One region of the Arthrobacter sp. D1-29 genome, then DNA from elsewhere that is predicted to be linked to it. Evidence: predicted binding sites of a transcription regulator. Region 1 holds the regulator's gene; the other holds the start of a gene.
The links. Region 1 encodes Rex, which represses fermentation and respiration genes when NADH is low (regulators of the CRP and FNR family bind a similar motif). Its sites were predicted from a motif close to CTTGTGAANNNNTTCACAAG; they were not measured.
Positions count from the first base shown of each region.

Region 2: M1E17_RS14345 (glyceraldehyde-3-phosphate dehydrogenase) is a predicted target of Rex. The motif match lies at 1,923-1,942, and genes of this name have one in related genera.

Region 1 is NZ_CP096383.1:4,128,219-4,138,119, forward strand. It holds gene M1E17_RS18745 (YceI family protein) at 1-36, shown strand, start outside; gene M1E17_RS18750 (hypothetical protein) at 266-1,087, shown strand; gene M1E17_RS18755 (hypothetical protein) at 1,388-2,224, shown strand; gene M1E17_RS18760 (redox-sensing transcriptional repressor Rex) at 2,326-3,141, opposite strand; gene M1E17_RS18765 (glutaredoxin family protein) at 3,231-3,485, opposite strand; gene M1E17_RS18770 (HAD family hydrolase) at 3,574-4,392, shown strand; gene M1E17_RS18775 (30S ribosomal protein bS22) at 4,539-4,637, opposite strand; gene M1E17_RS18780 (helix-turn-helix domain-containing protein) at 4,795-5,007, opposite strand; gene M1E17_RS18785 (3-deoxy-7-phosphoheptulonate synthase) at 5,150-6,277, opposite strand; gene M1E17_RS18790 (acetylxylan esterase) at 6,589-7,608, opposite strand; gene M1E17_RS18795 (rhamnulokinase) at 7,794-9,329, opposite strand; gene M1E17_RS18800 (bifunctional aldolase/short-chain dehydrogenase) at 9,326-9,901, opposite strand, start outside.
Region 2 is NZ_CP096383.1:3,170,797-3,180,697, reverse strand. It holds gene M1E17_RS14360 (zinc ribbon domain-containing protein) at 1-526, shown strand, start outside; gene M1E17_RS14355 (YaaA family protein) at 592-1,356, opposite strand; RNA gene rnpB (RNase P RNA component class A) at 1,456-1,845, shown strand; gene M1E17_RS14345 (glyceraldehyde-3-phosphate dehydrogenase) at 2,196-3,638, shown strand; gene M1E17_RS14340 (hypothetical protein) at 3,719-3,928, shown strand; gene M1E17_RS14335 (HNH endonuclease family protein) at 4,080-4,880, shown strand; gene M1E17_RS14330 (hypothetical protein) at 5,173-5,949, opposite strand; gene M1E17_RS14325 (nSTAND1 domain-containing NTPase) at 6,103-9,489, shown strand; gene def (peptide deformylase) at 9,555-9,901, opposite strand, start outside.

The DNA of each region.
Region 1 (9,901 bases):
AACCTCGAGCTCGCCTTCATCGCACCGGCAGCCTGATTTCCCCACTCTGATTTCCCCTGTTTTCCCACCGCACCCCGGCCGCTGATTCCCCAGGAGTCTCTTCGGCCGGGGTGCCGTGTTTAACGCCTTATCCAGGCCGTGGGCCCGTGCCTCGGACCCTGCCTTGGGCCGACAAGTCACCCGTCTGGAACAACCCCTGCTGTTCCCCGACATGTCGCCGCAAGTCTCCTAGATAAGCGGTGGTGCCCGGTCTACAGTGAGAGCCATGACCAACCCCAGTGAAGTACCGCAGCCCCAGCAGCCGGGTGCCCAGCCCCCGGCCGGCAACGTTCCCCCGGCTGGCAACGTTCCTCCAGCCGGCGCGGTGCCGCCAGCCGGCGCGGTGCCGCCGCAGGGTTACCAGCCACAGCAGGGTTACCAACCGCCGCAGGGCTATCAGCCCCCGCCGGGTTATCAGGCACCGCCGGGCTATCAGACGCCGCCCCAGGGAAATGGGGCACCGCCCCAGGGATACGGCCAGCCCTATCCGCCTCAGGATCAGCCCTATCCGCCGCAAGGTCAGCCCTATCCCCCACAGGGTCAGCCCTACGGCCAGCCCGGCTACGGTGCCGGTGCCGGCCCCAGCAACGTCCCGCCGTCGGGCCTGGGCTACGCCGCCCCGCCACGCAACGTCTTTGGCCTCAGCCTGGACAACATTCAGCAGCGGTTCATTGACACCCAGGGTGTGCCGCAGCAGCTGGTTACGTCCTACTGGCTCTGGATCGCTGCAGCAGCGCTCGGGGTCGTCTTCAGCCTGGTCAACATGTTCACCGTTAGCAGCGCCTTCGGCGGCATGATGATGGGGGCAGGGATTGGCGGATTTGTGTTCCAGCTCATCTTCGCGGCCCTGTACGTGTTCATCGCCATCCGACTGAAGGAGGGTGCACGGTGGGCCCGCCTTGTCCTCTCCATCCTCGGCGGTCTTGCCGTGTTGGGTTTCTTCGCAAACCTTGTGTTCTTCAACCTCAGCCTCCTCAGTTCCGCCGCCGCCGTAGCGGCCGCGGTCATGATGTGGCTGCCGCAATCCCAGGAACATTTCAAGGGCTGACACCCCGGAGTTGGAATCATGTTGAAGGGGCCGCGGCCAGGATCATCGGCCGCGGTCCTTTCCTGTGGTTGCTTCAGTTTCGTGCGGACAAGGAGGCCAGGCCGGGCCGGCTCCCCCCGCCGACCGCTCCTGTCCCCATAGTCCCTGCTCACCGCCCGAAACCACGTTCAGCGGAATACCTCTCTGGAATGACCCACTGTGGGCCCGCCCGGGGGTACGGTGGACTTAAGCCACGCTGGGGTAGGGCCAGTGAACCGATCCCGGCAGCCGATCAAGAACTCGACATGCAAAGGACCGTCCATGAGCACTCCTCCTGTCCCGCCTCCGACTCCCAACGAGCCTGAGTCCGGCGGCCAGCCGCAGGCTCCCCGTTACGGCGAGAATGCGCCCCAGTTTGGTCACCCTTCGCCGCAGTCCGGCGACAACGCCCCGCAGTACGGGCAAAACGCACCGCAGTATGGCCAGAACGCACCCCAATACGGGCAGAACGCGCCGCAGTACGGCCAGAACCCGGCTACACCGCAGTACGGGCAGAACCCGCCACAGGCACCGGCTTACGGCCAGAACCCGCCGGCTCCCTACGGCCAGCAGCCCTACGGTCAGTCACCCTATGGCCAGTCGCCTTACGGACAGTACCCCTCCGAGCAGCCGCAGGGCTCAGGTACCTCGGGGGTCCCACAGTTGGTCAATATTTCGTTCTGGCTGCTGATTGCATCCGGCGTTATCTACGTCATTTCCATGCTGATGGGCCTCGCCATGCTGGACGATCCGTCAATGCGGCGCCAGTTTGAGGACGCCATGGCCAGTGGCGGCGCCGCGGGGGAAGTTGCGTTTGAAGATATCAAGGGCGTGATCGCCGGCACCCTGGTAGTGGTGGCCATCATCGGCGCCGGGTTGTACGCGCTGGTGGCGTTCTTCGTCCGCAAGGGTAAGAACTGGGCCCGGATCCTGGGTACGGTCTTCGCAGCCATCTCGGTCTTCGGACTGTTCGGCCCCCCGAGCATCGGCACTTTGGGAACCCTGGCGGGAATCGCAGCCATTGTGTTGCTCTACCTGCCTGCCGCCGCTCCGTACTTCCGCAAGCAGCAGCCTTTCGCCAACCCCTACGGCGCACCCGGCAACCCCTACGGCCGCTAGCCGCAGCGGGCCGAGCCCAGATAAAACGGCGCCCAGCTAAACGGCGCCAGCTACACAGCATGGCCACTCCCACGGGCGTGGATCCCGCAGCCGCCGGAAAACTAGGCGGTCTGGCCCGGGGTCTGCGCCCGTTGTGCATGGTAGGCGAGAATCTGAAGTTCGGTGGCCATGTCCACCTTCCGGAGGTTGACGCCGTCGGGGACCTGGAGCATCACGGGCGCGAAACTCAGGATGCTGCGGACACCCGCCGCCACCACCCGGTCACAGACCGCCTGGGCAACAGCTGCCGGCAGCGCCAGGACCACCATATTGGCGCCGGTCCGTTCCAGGACTGCTTCAAGGTCGGCGACGTCGCTGACGCGCAGCCAGCCAACTTCGTTGCCCACCACCATCTGGTCGGCGTCAAAGATGGCCACAACATCAAAGCCCCGGGATTCGAAACCGCCATAGCGTGCCAGGGCCTTGCCCAGGTTACCGGCACCAACTATGGCAACTTTCCAGTCGTGGGTAAGTCCCAGGGCTGCGGCAATGTGGCGGCTGAGGTATTGCACCTCGTACCCCACACCGCGGGTGCCGTAGGAGCCAACGTGCGAAAGATCCTTGCGGAGCGTTGCAGAACTCACGCCCGAGGCTTCCGCCAGGGATTCTGAGGAAACCCTTTCCACACCCTCTGCCAGCATCGTATTCAGGGCGCGGAGGTACAGGGTCAGCCGGGCTACGGCAGCAGGCGGGATCTGCTTGCCGGCGGCTACCTTCTCGCCCTGGACGGTTGCGTCTCCGTGGACGCCCGCAACGCCCTGGACGGCGCCTGGAACACCGGGGGTAGCCGGAACACCCGGCACATCCGGTAGCGCGGGCACACCCGCAAGCTCGGAAGCAGCAGGGACCGCAGCAGGAGATGAATCCAGTGAAGTCACTTTCCCCTCCATCGCGTCGCGTCGTGACTCCACTCTAGAGCCCTCTCATGCGTGCCAACAAAGCTGTGCCATTGCGTGGGATCGCTTGCCTACTCCGCCATGGCGCGCTGGAGGACCCGCTCCAGCCTCAGCTCGTCAATCTTCCAGAAGTCCCGCTGGATTCCATCCACCAGCACCACGGGAATTTCCTCAGCGTAACGTTCGCGCAGCTCCGGCAAGTGGTCAACCGGCTGTTCGGTCCACTCAAGTCCCAGAGAGGCTGTTACCCGCCCGACGGCGTCGCGCGCCTCTGCGCACAGGTGACAGTCTGCTTTGGTGATGAGGACAACCTCCGGTTTCGCCATGGATTAACCGTATCGCCCTTTGACTCAGACAGCGCGGTGGAGGGTGGGCGGACGGTGGTGGGCCTGAGCATTGACTAGACTCATGCACATGCCCGAGGAGAAGTACGTCGCTGTGGTCACCCAGCCGGTCGCGATGCCGCAGACGGGCGAGGCCGCTTTCTTCGACGTCGACAACACCCTGATGAGGGGTGCCAGCCTGTTCCACGTGGCACGCAAAATGCACCAGCGCGGAGCCTTCACCTTTGCACAGGCCGCCGGATTCGCCTGGCAGCAGTTCAAGTTTGTCACCCGCGGGGAGAACATGGATGACGTCCATGCCGTCCGCGATTCCGCCCTCACGCTCGCTGCGGGCATCACTGTGGAAGACGTCAAGGCCCTGGGCGAAGAGGTCTACGACGAAATGATTGCGTCCAGGATCTGGCCCGGCGCCAAGGCCTTGGCGCAGCAGCACCTCCGCGTAGGGCGCAGGGTATGGCTGGTCACCGCCACCCCCATCGAGGTAGCCACCGTGATCTCCACCAGGCTTGGCCTGACTGGCGCCCTCGGAACTGTGGGCGAAGTCGCCGACGGAATGTACACCGGCCGGCTGGTGGGCGATATCCTGCACGGCTCAGCAAAGGCAGTGGCGGTACAGGGCATCGCCGACATCGAAGGACTGGACCTCAAACGCTGCTGGGCCTACAGCGATTCCTACAACGACATCCCGCTGCTGACCCTGGTGGGACACCCTGTGGCCATCAATCCGGACTCCAGGCTTCGGCGCCATGCCCGTGACAACAACTGGCCGGTCTACGACTTCCGTTCGGGCCGCCGGGCCGCCACGCTTGGGCTCAAGGCTGCAACCGCCGGCGGTGCCGTCTACGGCCTCTGGAAAGGCTTCGCCCGCATCCGCGGCCCCCGGGTTTAGGCGCATCCCGCGAATCATAAGCTTGTCCGCGAATCCGAACCATGACGTTTAGGATTTGCGAACAAGGCCAGGAAGCTCCAGCAGGGAAAACAAAATGCCCGCCGCCTCCGAAGGCGACGGGCATTTCTACGCTGTTCGAAGTATCTCTACTTCTTGTTACGGCGCTGGTGACGGGTCTTACGAAGCAACTTGCGGTGCTTCTTCTTGGCCATACGCTTGCGACGCTTCTTAATAACTGAACCCACGAAAGTTCCTTACAAACTAGATGCAGTACCTGTCTGATGGAAATGGTCCGTGGACAGAGCTACAGACTGAACAACTGACAGATTCTTACAATGACGTAAAACGTTCCTTAACAGGGTACCGCTTATCGGGAGGGCCTACTGACAGCCCTGCAGCACCTCAGGCTGTTTCGGTGTGGCCCTCCACCACAGCACCCTTAAGGTACTGTTCGACGGCCTTTTCCGGCACACGGTATGAGCGGCCGAAACGCACCGCGGGCATTTCGCCGGAATGAACCAGCCGGTACACGGTCATTTTGGAGACGCGCATGACCTCGGCCACTTCGGCGACGGTCAGGAACTTCGCGTTCGAGAAGTTCTGTTCTGCGGACATTTCCCTTATTCCTTTGCTGACGGATGGACAACACTGACCCCAGGTATATGCCATTGCGGTGTGCCGATGCTGAGCCATCCACCAACCATGTGCTAGATACTCTAGAGGTTTATGTGGCCATTGTGAAAGTCATGGAGGGTAATCAATTCGCGGTCCGGCGCTTGCGGGCCGACGCCGCCAACTGGTCCAGCACCGATACCGAGACATCCCACTCCATGCAGGCGTCCGTCACGCTCTGCCCGTAGACCAGCCCGGACCTGCCGGCCGCGTGCTCGGCCACGTCCAGGTTCTGGGCACCGCCCACCAGGAAACTCTCCAGCATGACACCGGCGATGGCCTGGGCTGCCGCTCCCCCGTCCTCCAGCTGGGCCCCGATTTCCAGTGCCACTTCGGCCTGGCGGTGGTGGCTCTTCCCGCTGTTCGCGTGGCTTGCGTCCACGATCAGCCTGGGGTTCAGCTGCTTGCCGGCGAGCGTTGAGGATGCCGCCTCGACGTCGGCGGAGGAGTAGTTGGGTCCCTTGCGTCCGCCACGGAGGATGACGTGGGTGTCCGGGTTACCGGCGGTGGCCACCAGGGCCGCCCGGCCGTCGCCGTCAATGCCCAGGAAAGCCTGTGCGGCCGCCGCCGCACCGCAGGCGTCGACCGCCACCTGGAGGTCGCCGTCGGTACCGTTCTTGAAGCCGATGGGCATGGACAGCCCCGATGCCAGCTGGCGGTGGATCTGGCTCTCCGTGGTGCGGGCCCCGATGGCGCCCCAGGAAACCAGGTCTGCCATGTACTGCGGGCTGATGGGTTCCAGGAATTCGGTGGCGGCCGGGAGTCCCAGCGATGTGACCTGCTGCAGGAAACTGCGTGCCGCCCGGAGCCCGGTGGCCATGTCGTGGCTGCCGTCCAGCCGTGGATCGTTGATCAGGCCCTTCCAGCCAACGGTGGTGCGCGGCTTCTCGAAGTAGGCGCGCATCACGATCAGCAGGTCTTCCTTGTGCTTCTCCGCCTGGCTGACCAGCCGGCGGGCGTATTCCAGGCCCGCCTTGGGATCGTGGATGGAGCAGGGGCCAACGATCACCAGCAGGCGGTCGTCCACGCCATCCATGATGGCCCGGACTTCATCGCGTCCACGCTCGACGACGTCCGTCACCCGGGCGTCCATGGGCAGCTCAGCAATGAGCTCCTGGGGCGTGGGCAGCGCCGTGAATTCGCTGACACGCAGGTTGGACGTTGACTTGCCGGTGGGTGTGGTGCCCGTTGTGGCGGCTGTTGCGGTGCTCATGGTGGGGTCCTGTTCCAGAAGGGAAGCGGGCCCAGATCAGAACCCGCCGAAGAAATGGCGAAGGGCAGAGAAATGATCTCTGCCCTGTTGGCTCTGAAGGAAAGTTGGATGCGTGTCAGTTAGACGCGGGCCCCTCCAGAGCCAACGAAAAATACGCATACCAACGGTTAGTCATAGCCAAGACCATAACCCCACCGTGCGGCCACCCACAAATCCGCCCGTAACATGGCGCGAACGGGCAGATAATGCCCTCAAATTCCTTGGGAAAGGTCATTACCTGCCAGTTCGCGCGAGGTGTTCTTGGCCGCGGGTCAGCCCAGTAGCTTGCGGAGGAACTCCAGTTGCCTGATCCAGTGGTGTTCCTGGCCGCCCTCATGGCTGTTGAACCGGTACACCTCGATGTCCTTGGCCGCCCCAGTACCTGAGGAGCCTGCTGCCCCGGAACCGTAGGCGTCGAAGCTGGCAAACACGGTTGACGGGGGGCAGATATCGTCCATCTGTGCTGCGGAATAGAGCGCCGGAACGGTGGCCCACCGGGCCAGGTTGACGCCGTCGAAATAATTTAGCACCGCAAGCATGGGCTCATACCGGTCGCGGTGCCGGCCCAGGAACCCGGCGATTTCCGGGTACGGCCCGCTCGGAGTGATGTCGATGGCGCGGGGGAAGTCCTGCAGGAACGGGACATCAGGCAGCGCGGCGATGACGCCGTCGAGCCGTCCGGGAACGAGTCCCGCGACGGCAATAACTATGCCGCCGCCCTGGCTGACGCCGGCCAGGACCACTCGTGAGGCGTCAACCGCAGGGTGGGACTGGGCAGCCTCCACGGCGCGGAAGGCGTCCACGTAGACCCGTCGGTAGTAATAGTCCTCCCGGCTTCCGGCTCCCCGCGTCATCAACCCGGCGTAGGCCACCTCTCCGGCACTGGGGTGCGGGTCAGCCGTCTCGCCGAGCGCCCAGCCATAGCCCTGACCGCGGGTATCCATGATGAAGTGCGCATAGCCCGCCTGGGCCCATCGGGTGTCTTGGTTGACCAGGCCCCGCCCGCCGGAATAGCCAACATAATTCACGACGACGGGCAGCTGGGTTCCGGGCATCCGGTTCGCTGGGAGGTGCAGCCACCCTTTGATGGGGGCACCGCCGTAGCCAGCGAACGTCACGTCGTAGGTGTCGATGACCGAAAGGTAGTTCTCCACGGGCTCAAAAGTGGCTCCAAGGGGAAATGTTCGGGCTTCCTCGATGGTGCCGTCCCAAAAGGCCTGGAAGTCGTCCGGGGGCGTCACGGGTGAGGTGTACCCGCGGAGCTGCTCGAGGGGAAGGTCAAAAAGAGGCATGGGTGCAGTCCGGTCCTGTCGGTTCTGGTGGGTTGGTTGAACTGGCGGCTCTGTCGGTTCTGGCTGCATTGACTGATCCGCTTCCACGTTAAACCGCGAACGAACACTTGGGCCCCTCTTTACGAAAGTTTTTGGTCTAAAATGTTCGTTCGCGCCAAGGCGTGAGGCTTAAGTGTCCGTTCGCGCTAGAGGCGGGAAAGCTGCGGCCTGAACTCCTGCAGCCCGCCGGCACTGGCCACCAGGCACCGGAGCTCGGACAGCCCGCCGGAGACAGCCCCTGCCGCCCGGGCCTGAACCAGCACGTTGCCCAGGGCCGTGGCTTCCACGGGTCCTGCCACAACCGGCATTCCGGTCGCGTCCGCTGTGAGCTGGCAGAGCAGGCGGTTCTGCGAGCCTCCACCCACCACATGCACCACCTCGACCTGACGGTCCGAGAGCCGTTCCGCCGTTGAAATGGCCTTGGCGTAGCCTGCGGCCAGGCTGTCCAGGATGCACCGGGTGATGGCCGCTGGATGGTCCGCGAGCAGTCCCCCGGCGCTGTGCACTGCCGCGCGGATGCGTTCGGGCATGTTGTCAGGGGCAATAAACGACGGATCCTCGGCGTTGATCCTGGGACCGCCGGGTGGCAGTTCCGCAGCCGCCTCCAACAGTTCCTCCAGGCTGCCTGCGTAGCCCTGTTGGGACCACTCCCGCTGGCATTCGCTGAGGAGCCAGAGCCCGCCCATGTTGCGCAGGTACCGGATGGTGCCGTCCACGCCGCGTTCGTTGGTGAAGTTCGCTTCCCGGCTGGCCTCGGTGAGCACCGGGTGCTTCAGCTCCAGCCCCACCAGCGACCACGTTCCGGAGGAAATGTAGGCGAAATCCCGCTGCCCCTCTCCCGCTGCCGCGGCAGGGACGGCCGCGACGGCGGAAGCTGTGTCGTGCGAGCCGACGGCCACCACCGTGGTGTCTTGCGGCAGTCCCACCTGGGCGGCGATGGCCGGCAGGAGGGTGCCATAGGTTTCCCCGGGCTGGATCAGCGGCGGGAACAGGTCCTTCCGCAACCCGAGTGCAGTGAAGAACTCGGTGGCCCACTCCCCCGCGACAGCGTCGAAGAGACCGGTGGTGGAGGCATTGGTGGCCTCGGTCCGCCGAACGCCGGTGAGGAGGAATGCGATCAGGTCCGGTATCAGCAGCGCCTGCAGCCCGCCTAGATCGGGTTCAGTGGCCAGCTGGTAGATGGTGTTGAACTGCAGGAACTGCAGGCCCGTGGTGCCGTAAAGCCGCGCGGGATCCAACTTTCGGTGGACGGGTTCGACGGCGGCGCGGCTGCGGTCATCCCGGTAGCTGAAGGGCTGGGCCGTCAGTTCCCCGTCCGCATTGACCAGCCCGTAGTCCACTGCCCAGGTGTCGATGCCGATGCTGGCCACGTGCTCGCCCTGCGCTGCTGCGACGGCGGACGCCGCCCGCAGGCCCTCGAGCACCTCGGCGAAGAGGGCGTCGAAGTCCCAGCGGAGGCCGCCGTCGATCTCTACCACCCCGTTCGGGAAGCGGTGCACCACTTCGAGTTGCACACTGCCGTCACCGTCGGCGCCGCCGGTGACCCGGCCCAGGATGACCCGGCCGGAGGAGGCGCCAATATCGACCGCGGCGAAGACACTGCCGGTAAACACCTTGCGGGGACCAGCGGAAACTTCCCCGGCCTGGACCGGGGCAGTTTCGTTGGTGCGTTCGGTGCTCATCGCAGGAAGGCTGCGGCCACTCCGGCGTCCACGGGGATGTGCAGGCCGGTGGTGTGGGACAGTTCGTTGCTGGTGAGCACGGCGGCGGCGTTGGCCACGTGCTCGGGCAGGACTTCGCGCTTGAGCAGGGTGCGCTGGGCGTAGTACTCGCCCAGCTTTTCCTCGTCCACGCCATAGACTGCCGCGCGCTTGGCACCCCAACCGCCGGCGAAGATGCCTGAGCCGCGGACCACGCCGTCGGGGTTGATGCCGTTGACGCGGATGCCGTACTCACCCAATTCGGCCGCGAGCAGGCGCACCTGGTGGGCCTGGTCTGCCTTGGTGGCGGAGTAGGCGATGTTGTTCGGGCCGGCGAACACGGAGTTCTTGGAGGAGATGTAGATGATGTCCCCGCCCAGGCCTTGGGCGATCATGACCTTGGCTGCGGCCTTGGCCACCAGGAATGAGCCCTTGGCCATGACGTTGTGCTGCAGGTCCCAGTCCTTCTCGGTGGTTTCCAGCAGCGGTTTGGAGATGGACAGGCCAGCGTTGTTGACCACCAGGTCAACACCGCCGAACGCCAGGACAGCGGC
Region 2 (9,901 bases), 960 kb from region 1:
CGACGTCGAACAGGTGGCGTCCCGCATTGAACGCGACGAGGCCCGGCTCAACAGCGGCACCGGGCTGTCCAAGGACCTGGTGGCGCTGCAGAAGGACCTTGTCTCGCTCAACAAGCGGCGCTCCGACCTCGAGGACCTCGAACTGGAAGTGATGGAACGCCTTGATTCCCTCCGCGCCAAGCAGGCGGCCCAGCAGCTGATCGTGGACAACATCCAGGGTTCGTTCGGGGCCATCCGGGCCGAACTGGACCAGGAACTGGCCGAGGTGGAAGCCGAAGCCACCGTTCTCCGCGGCAAACGTGCCGAGTTCGCCGCCGGCCTGGACGCCGGAATGCTGGCGGTGTACGAAAAGACCCTGGCCAAGCGCGGCGTGGGCGCCGCCCGCCTGTTCCACGGAACCTCGGAGGCATCCGGGATGAAGCTGAGCCCCGGCGACCTCGCGGAAATCAAGGCAGCGGCGGAGGATGACATTGTCTTCTGCCCCGACTCCGGCTGCATCCTGGTCCGCTCCGCCGAATGGAACTGACCCGCGTCCCCAATTAAGTAGCGCTAAGTGTCGTTTTGAGCCCTCATAACGACACTTAGCGCGACCTAGTTGGGCAGGATGATGTTCAGGGCGTGCGGTTTCCTGGCTGATCCCTCCACCAGTTCGGCATCCCACTTCTCGCTGGCCGCGTTCAGCAGCTGTGCCGGGGTCTGCGGCGCGCTGCCACGCCTTGCCAGGAGGTGCCGGGCGAGCTCGCCGCGGGTATGTTTCGCGAAGTGGCTCACCACTTTCCGCACGCCATTAACCTCAGTAAAGACGTTGACCGCCACGGTCTGGGCCGGCGGCGGCGTCCAGGCAGCGGCATAGGTGCTGGAGCGGCAGTCCACCAGCAGTTGCCCCGCGGTCAGCGGCTTGAGGGCCTCCGCAAGCTGCGGCTTCCAGAAAGTGGCGAGGCGTCCGACGTCGGGCAGTGACGTTCCCATGGACAGCCGGTAGGCGGGCACCCGGTCGGCAAAACGGATGGCCCCCCAGAGGGCGGAAACCACCAGGACTGATTCATCCGCCTTGCGGCGCTGCACGGGCGTCAGGCTCCGGTAACCCAGGGCGTCATAAAGGACCCCGGAATAGATCTGGTGGGCGGGCGCCGCCGGTTCAGCGTGCAGCCGGGTGTTGCGGTCGACATCGTTCTTTAACGAAGCACCCACGCCCAGCAGCGCGAGCGCGTCCTCGTGCGCGCTTACCGTTCCCAGTGCTTCCAGGACTTTCGCCCGGTAACTGTTGAGTGCAGGAAAGCTCAGGGAAGGCCAGTCGACGGCGGATCCGGCTGCCGCGGGGGTCTTGCCTTCAGAGGGGGGAAGCAGAATCAGCACCGTACGATCTTACCGGCGGCCGGGGCGGGAACTGCATGATGTCCCGGCCCGGCCCTGCGTCCGGGGGGTTCGATGTTGCAACGTAGAATGGATGTCGGATGGGTTGACCAGGCGGCCGCGCGTCACGCAAGTGGCTCGAGGAACGTCCGGGCTCCGCAGAGCAGGGTGGTGGGTAACGCCCACTCGGGGTAACCCGCAGGCTAGTGCCACAGAGAACAGACCGCCTGCATTCCCCGCCTTTGGGCGGGGGAGGGCAGGTAAGGGTGAAACGGTGGTGTAAGAGACCACCAGCTTCCCGGGCGACCGGGAAGGCTAGGTAAACCCCACCCGGAGCAAGGCCATACAGGGCACGTTCGAGGGCTGCTCGCCCGAGTGCCCGGGTAGGCCGCTGGAGGGCGCCGGCAACGGCGTTCGTAGATGGATGGCCGCTACTCCCGCGCTGGCAACGGCACGGGAGCACAGAACCCGGCGTATCGGTCAGCCCATCCACCTAATTCGCTTCCGGCCTGCTTTTACGGCACGGTTTTCGGCCTGCCGGCCACCTCCCGCCAAGCCTGCATGAACCCCGTGTGAGAGATTTCACGCGACATAAGCCGTTCAGAGCATCCCGCGCCAATCTAGAATGGAACACGGACGTAGAAGTTCTCCGCCGGAGTTGCGTTCGCAGCCGGCGGTTTTTCTTTGCACACGACCCAGGCACCAGGGGTGGACCGAATCCCGCCGGTGCCGGTGCCCCTGGACATCATCAGGTGGCGACAACCGCCTACGAGGACGTATGCGGCTGAACCGAGGAAGGTAGTTCTGTGAGCCAGACGTCAGATTCTTGTCTTGATACATGGATGGGCCGGGAGGCCCTCGCTGAGGCCATGATTCCGGTGATCGGCCGGCTGTACCGCGAGAATAACGTGGTGACCAGCATCCACGGCCGCAGCCTGATCAACAAGTCCACCATGAACATCCTCAAGGCGCACCGCTTCGCCCGCCGCATGAGCAAGGATGAGCTGCTGCTGGAGGAAACCGCGCCGCTGCTCAACACCCTCGCTGAGCTTGAGCTCGGCGCTGCTGCCATTGACATCGCCCGCCTCAACCAGAAGTTCAAGGCAGAGGCCAACGGCGCCACGCTGGAGGAATTCCTCCGCGCTGAGCTGGCGGAGATCGTTGGCAAGCGCGGCGGCGACGACCGCACCAGCACCGACGTCGTCCTGTACGGTTTCGGCCGCATCGGCCGCCTGCTGGCGCGCCTCCTGATCGAAAAGGCAGGCGGCGGGCACGGCCTGCGCCTGCGTGCCATCGTGGTCCGCCGCGGTTCGGACAAGGACCTCTCCAAGCGCGCCAGCCTGCTGCGCCGCGACTCTGTGCACGGCTCCTTTGAAGGAACCATCCGCGTGGACGAGGACGCCAACACCATTACCGCCAACGGTGTCCAGGTACAGGTCATCTACTCGGACAACCCTGCCACGATCGATTACACGGCCTACGGCATCAAGGACGCCCTGGTGGTGGACAACACGGGACGCTGGCGTGACGCCGAGGGCCTGTCCCAGCACCTGCAGAGCAAGGGAGTGGCCCGCGTCCTCCTCACGGCTCCGGGCAAGGGCGATCTGAAGAACATCGTTCACGGCATCAACCACGGCACCATCCAGGACTCGGACACGATCGTCTCCGCAGCCTCCTGCACCACCAACGCCATCACCCCGGTCCTGAAGGCCATCAACGACAAGTTCGGTGTGATCCACGGCCACGTGGAGACCGTCCACTCCTTCACGAATGACCAGAACCTGATCGACAACTTCCACAAGGGTGACCGCCGCGGCCGCTCCGCCGCCCTGAACATGGTCATCACGGAAACCGGTGCCGCCAAAGCAGTGGCCAAGGCCCTGCCCGAACTCCTGGGCAAGCTCACCGGCAGCTCCATCCGGGTCCCCACGCCGGACGTCTCCCTGGCGATCCTGAACCTCAGCCTGGAAAAGGGCACCACCAAGGACGAAATCAACGACTACCTTCGGGAGATGTCGCTGCACTCGGAGCTGCGCAAGCAGATCGACTACATCGATTCCCCCGAGGTGGTCTCGACAGACTTCGTTGGTTCCCGCCGCGCCGGCATCGTTGATGGCCTGGCCACGATCTCCAACGACAAAAACCTGGTCCTTTACGTCTGGTACGACAACGAGTTCGGCTACAGCTGCCAGGTAGTCCGAGTCATGGAAGAGATGGCAGGGGTCAACCCGCCGGCCTTCCCCGCCAAGGAAACTGCAGCAGCCCTGGCCGCTATCGCCGTCTAGCCCTGCGAACGCCGGCGGTTCCCCACATTTTCCCGGCTGGTTCACTGGAATCAGCCGGGAAACGGGACCAGACTGGTGGCATGGACAACGACGCAACCCTTCAGCACGAGACCACGCTCGAGCACGCCCTGGACGTGGCAAAGGCAAACCACAAGGAAGCCGCCCGGCTCCTTGAACAGGCCCGCGCAGCCTACAGTGCGGGCGATATCGGCGAGGACCGCGTGCGCCAGCTGGAAAATCTCCTGCAGTTGGCCGAGGAAGATCTCCGGCGGGTGATCCGGGAACAATAGATCCGGGAACAATAAGAGGGCCGCCGCGCCGGGTACCCTCCCTCCACACTCGCCGGGTACCTTCCCTCCACACTGTGGATAACAGGCCCGGTGTCAGTGGGGTGTCCTAGGCTCTTCTGGTGCCCTGCATCTCCGGAGGGGCGGCCCGCCCATGACAGTCAGCTGGTCTGCCTATCGCCGTGCCCGCCGCCGCTCCCGGCAGGCGTGGGCGCTGCTGCTGGTCCTGGCTGTTTCGGCAGTCGCCGCGGGCGTCTGGTTTTTCACCGCGGGGCAGTTCGCAGCCACCGAACCGGCCATTGCAGGTCCCAGCGAAGCCCCGGTTTTCGACCCCAGCTGGATGAAGCCCGTAGCTCCGGTCCACCTGGTACCGTCCGGCCCCGCGGTTGCCGCCTTGGAAGCTTTGCCCGTCAAGGGGCGGGCGGCCCAGAACAATTACGAACGGGAAGCGTTCGGACAGGCCTGGCTGGATGTGGACCGGAACGGCTGCGATACGCGCAATGACATCCTTCGCAGGGACCTGGTGTCCGTGGGCTTTACCGAAGGATCAAAGTGCAGGGTGGCCGCCGGCTCCTTCCATGAGCCCTACACGGGGAAAATGGCCGACTTCCGGCGGGGACCGGAGTCCAGCAAGGAAGTCCAGATCGACCATGTTGTTGCACTCGCGGATGCCTGGCAGAAGGGCGCGCAGCAACTGACAATGCAGCAGCGCCAGAGCCTCGCCAACGATCCCCTGAACCTCATAGCCGCTGACGGGCCCGCCAACCAGGAAAAGGGCGCAGGGGACGCGGCCACATGGCTGCCGAAGAACAAGGCCTTCCGCTGCCACTACGTTGCCCGGCAGATTTCGGTCAAGGCCGCCTACGGTCTTTGGGTGACGCAGGCGGAGAAAGAGGCGATGAAACAGGTCCTGGGCTCCTGTCCCGGCCAGGCCACCATCCGCCCCTCACACTAGGTATTACCCGCAGACGTTGGTGAGGATCGGCGTATCCGCGAGAACATGTGTGTGCCACCACCTCTGGCCTCGAGAGCTGATCTGGCCCACTTTTACCGGCAAGTCTTCCCTGTGGAGGCGCACCCTTTTCGAGCAGACACACGCCCACAGTGAGCAGGTACGCCTCCGAGAGCTTCACTCTTTGGCTGGCAGCCACAAAGTCAGTCGATTCCTCTACCGGTGCGAGCCCCTTGCATCGGAATCGGCGGTGACGAGTTCAAAGCTTGCGGCCGCCGTCGAGTTCGATGAAATGCTAGCCGCGGTCGGGGCTTGGCGAGCCCTGTGTATCTGCCGTGTGGTCGGTTCCGAACGCAATTGAGTCGAAGATGGCGCGTGCCTCTCTCGTCAGCTCCGGATTGATCGATTCGTGGAATTGGGTTATCGCAATCACAGCGCGTTCGCCGTTCAAGTCGACCACCCGGTAGGTTTCGCGCTCAGCGGCGCTCGAGTACCAGCGGGTGCATTCGTGCGACATTTCTGAGCGGACGCAAAACTTGCCGCCGTCACAGGCTGTGATGTCCACGTCGCCCTCGACGGAGTGCTCGAACTCGAAGCCGGAGTAATCGCCCACCACGACCTCGACCGGAGGGGTGCTCGCCGTTGACGTCTGCGCCGTCATCGCGTCGACGAAGGCCTCAGCCGACGGGCCGACCTCGACGAGCGCGCCCCGCCACGCGCATGCGTCCGTCGGCACATAGTCCGCGGGCCAAAAAATCAGGACGACCGCCCCTTCATCCGGGTGATCCGGGTCGTCCTTGGCCAGGCTATCGCAGTCGGCTGTCTCCCAGCCGTCTGGGACGGTGATCTCGAAAGGCACCGTATAGCCGGTGACGAGGTATGCGCCGGCGTCGATGTCGCCGCTCTCCGGGAACGGCGGGATGTCGCTGGCCTCCGACGTGGGTGGAGGGGATGGTGTTTCGGTGGGGGTGCACCCCGAGAGCCCGAAACATGCCAGCATTGCGACGGTTATACCCGCCATCCACGAGCGCGATGCGTGAGCCGTGGGCGAGCGCTGGTCCGGTGTCCACATGTCAGTTCCTTCGTTGGATCTATGCAGCGTGTGCTGCTTGCCTTATCAGTGAACAGGGCGCCGGTATCAGCAGGATACCGGCGCTCACCATCCCGGTATCGGCCCGATATCAGCCGTCTTGACGGATGGGGGGTCAGGGCGGAAGGTGGCCTCATGGAGGTACGCGTTCTTGGAGCGCTGACGCTCGATGAGGATCGGATTCCCTTGGCACCGCGCGATCGTGTGGTGTTGGGTGCGCTCACGGTCCGCTTGGGCGCTTCACTGTCGGTCGAATCCCTCGCCGAGGCGCTCTGGGGCGATGATCTGCCGGCCTCGTGGTCGAAGGTGATTCCGGGCTGCATCATGCGCTTGCGCCGGCTCATCGGGCCTGCACGCATCGAAACAACCCCGTTCGGGTATCGGCTGTCCGCGGACCACATCGAGGTCGACGCCGACCAGTTCGAGCGGCTCGTCAGCCGGGGTACCCAACAGCTGAAGCTTGGTGAGCCGGAACGTGCCGCACACTCATATTCGGAGGCCCTCGCGCTGTGGAGGGGTGAGGCGTTCGTCGAACTCATCGACTGGGGGCCTGCTCAGATCGCGTCCGGCCGTCTTGAGGAGATCCGCCTCGCGGCCGAGGAGTTGCTCCTCGATGCACGGCTGCGAGCCGGCGAGGTTCAGGAGGTCGCCGCCTTGGCGCGCACCCGCGTAGCCGAAGCTCCGTTGCGCGAGCGGCGATGGGTCATGCTGAGCGTGGCGCAGTACCGCCAGGGCCGGCAAGCCGAGGCGATAGCCACCGTGCGCAGGGCGCGGGGACTCCTTGTTGCCGATCTTGGACTGGATCCGTGCACAGAGCTCGCTGAGCTGGAGCAGGCCATTCTCCGGCAGGATCCCTCGTTACTGTCCGACCAGGTATTCCAGACCGGGAGCTCCGAGTGTCCGTACTTTGGCCTGCCTCCCGCGGGCGTGGCGGATGCCGAGCGGTACTTCGGTCGCGAGCAGGAGCTGAGCGGAGCACTGCGCGCGCTTGAAGAACACGGCGTGCTCCTCATCGCGGGCGCATCGGGCGTCGGCAAGTCCTCATTCGTTAGGGCCGGGATAGGCGCCCAGTTCACCGCACGCGGCACGCAGGTCGTCATAGTAACGCCCGGCGAGCGTCCTCTCGAAGCCCTTCGAGACGTAGTTCGACGCCCCGGGGATTCGCTGCTCATCGTCGACCAATGCGAACAGGCGTTCGCCGCGGACGACCCCGCCGAGATCATGAAGTTCTTCGACGCTCTGTCGCGAGAGGTTTTCCGCGGGATGCTCGTCGTCACCATCCGCGCGGACCGTCTCGGAGACCTGGCTGAACACAAAGGCTTCGCCGGGATCATCCAATCGCACATGCTCATGCTCACCGCGTTCGGCTTCGACGGACTCCGTGCCGTGATCGAGAAGCCTGCACAGCAGGCTGGACTCATCCTGGAACCAGGCCTCGTCGAGATCCTGGTCCGCGACGCCGATGGGCGAAACCTTCCACTGTTGTCCCACGCCCTGCACCAGGTGTGGTCACGCCGCGAGGGCCGCGTCATGACCGTAGACGGGTATCGGGCATCCGGTGAGATCGACGGTGCTGTCGCGAAGACCGCGGAAGAGGTCTTCGCCGAGCTCTCAGGGGAGGGCAAGCAGCTGCTGCGCGACATCCTTCTCCGTCTCGTCGAAGCATCTGCAGGCGGTGTGGTGATTTCCCGTCAGATCGAGCGCACGCGGATCGCAATCGACGAGGACCATGCCAAGATCGTCGATCGACTGGTCGATGCCCGCCTGCTCACGACCGACAAGGAAACGGTTCAGCTATCCCACGAAGCGGTTGCACGGGAATGGCCACGGTTGAAGGAGTGGCTCGCCGATGATATCGAGGGTCAACGGATCATGCGGCATCTTGGTTCCGCAGCCACCGCCTGGGATGCGATGGGACGCCCAAACAGCGAGCTCTATCGCGGCGGCCGTCAAACGGCGGCTCAGCAGTGGCGGGACGCGGCCAATCCCGCGCTCACAGTGGTTGAGCGGGAGTTCCTCGAAGCCTGCGCAGCGGCTGAAACCGCAGGACTGGCGGCCACCCAGAGACAGCTCAGTAAGGAGCGCAGCATGGTGCGCCGACTGTCCTGGGTGTCGGCCGGCGCAGCCGGTCTCGCGATCGTTGCTATCACAGCGAGTCTTGTGGCAGGGTTCCAGGCAAATCTCGCCGGCGAGCGTGCAACGGTCGCAGAGGCACGGCGCGTTGCCGCGACCGCGCTGGAGGATCCGGACTTCGACCGAGCGCTGCTGCTCGCGGTGGAGGCCATCCAGATCTGGGACAGCACCGAAACACGTACTAACCTCGTGCGGGTGTTCGCGCGGGCACCCCGGATCACGAGCATCACCCGCATCCAGGAAGACGGAGTGACGCCCGCGAGCATGTCGCTCGAAAAGAACGGAACCCGAGCATCAGTGATCGACAGTGACGACGATCTACGGCTATTCGATCTCGCCAATCGCTCCCAGCTCGGCGATTACTCACCCACCGGAGGAATGATGGCGGCAACCGCCGTCGACCCTGTCTCGGGCACCGTTGCATTCAGCCAGGCATTGGGACTCTGCGAGGCCCTCCCCTGTGTTCGCGGACGAACGGGAACGCTCGATCTGGCTAATGGGGGTCGCTCCGGCTTGGAGACCTACCAGGGCCTGGCTGGGGCGGCGGCAGACGTTGAATACTCGCCCGACGGATCCTTGTTTGCTGCACTGGCGACGACACTCTGGTTCGAACCGTCCGGGAGCGTCGCCCTTTGGCGGGGCGGGGGCGACCCGATGCTGCTGGATTTGAACGCGAGCGGTTCTGATCCCGGCGGTGCATCCGAGTGGGGTGGACAGTTCGGCGCAGTAAAATTTGCCCAGGACGGCTCGCGGCTGTACGCCAGCCGGCTCGGACCGACCGTAGTGTTTGACACCTCATCGGGCACCGAGATCGATCGGATAGCCGGCAACGGGCTCCTGGCCGTCAGCCCGGATGGCCATCGGATCCTGGTTCGGGACGGCCTGCTCGCGGTCCGGATGGTCGACTCTTCCGGAACCGCTGCGCCTATGACGGTCCCGTTGTCGGTGTTTCCATCGGTGGCCGACTTCAGTCCTGACGGCCATCATTTCGCCGTCGCCTCTGGTAACCGCGTCGTGGTGGTGAACACCGAGACTGGCGATATCGCGGAGACTCTCCGCAATCACGACGGCTCGGTCACCGCAGTCGAGTTCCGGTCGACCGGTGAGCTGGTGACGGCCGGAGCAGACGGCGCTATCATCACGTGGGACCTCGGCGACTGGTCGGCGAAGTTTCGCAACGATCCGTTCTCCGGATCGGTTCCGTTCGTAGGGGAGAACGATGAGCGTACCCTCGTGCTCGAACAGTCCGATGGGAGCACGCAGGTGGTTGTCGCCGAGCCGGCGGCATGGGAGGACCGTGCCTGCCGGATCGCCGGACGAGTGTTGACGGAGCAGGAGTGGGGGGATCTGTTGGGAGCACGGCCGTACTCCCCGGCATGCCGCGATTAGCCGCACTCAGTCGCGGTGCCGCACAGTAGCAGTGGCCGGGCCCAGTGCAGTGGAAGGACTCAGTCCTAGTGGCCGAACGGGTCCGGATCCACTCCGGGCATCCAGGTGAGCCCCGGAACCCCCCAGCCGCTTTTCTTGGCCTGTTTGTGGGCCTTCCGCTGATACCGGGCCAGAAGCCGGTCGACGTAGAGCTTGCCGTCCAGATGGTCGTATTCGTGCTGGATTACACGAGCGAACCAGCCCGTCGCTTCGAATTCGACAGGTTTCCCGTGTTCGTCAAAGCCCTTCACGCGGGCCCATTCTGCGCGCTTAAGGGGGTACTGGCCGCCCGGAAATGACAGGCAGCCCTCTTCCTCTTCGTCGGGATCGGGGAGGGCGCCGGAGATTTTTGACAGGGTCAGGACGGGGTTGA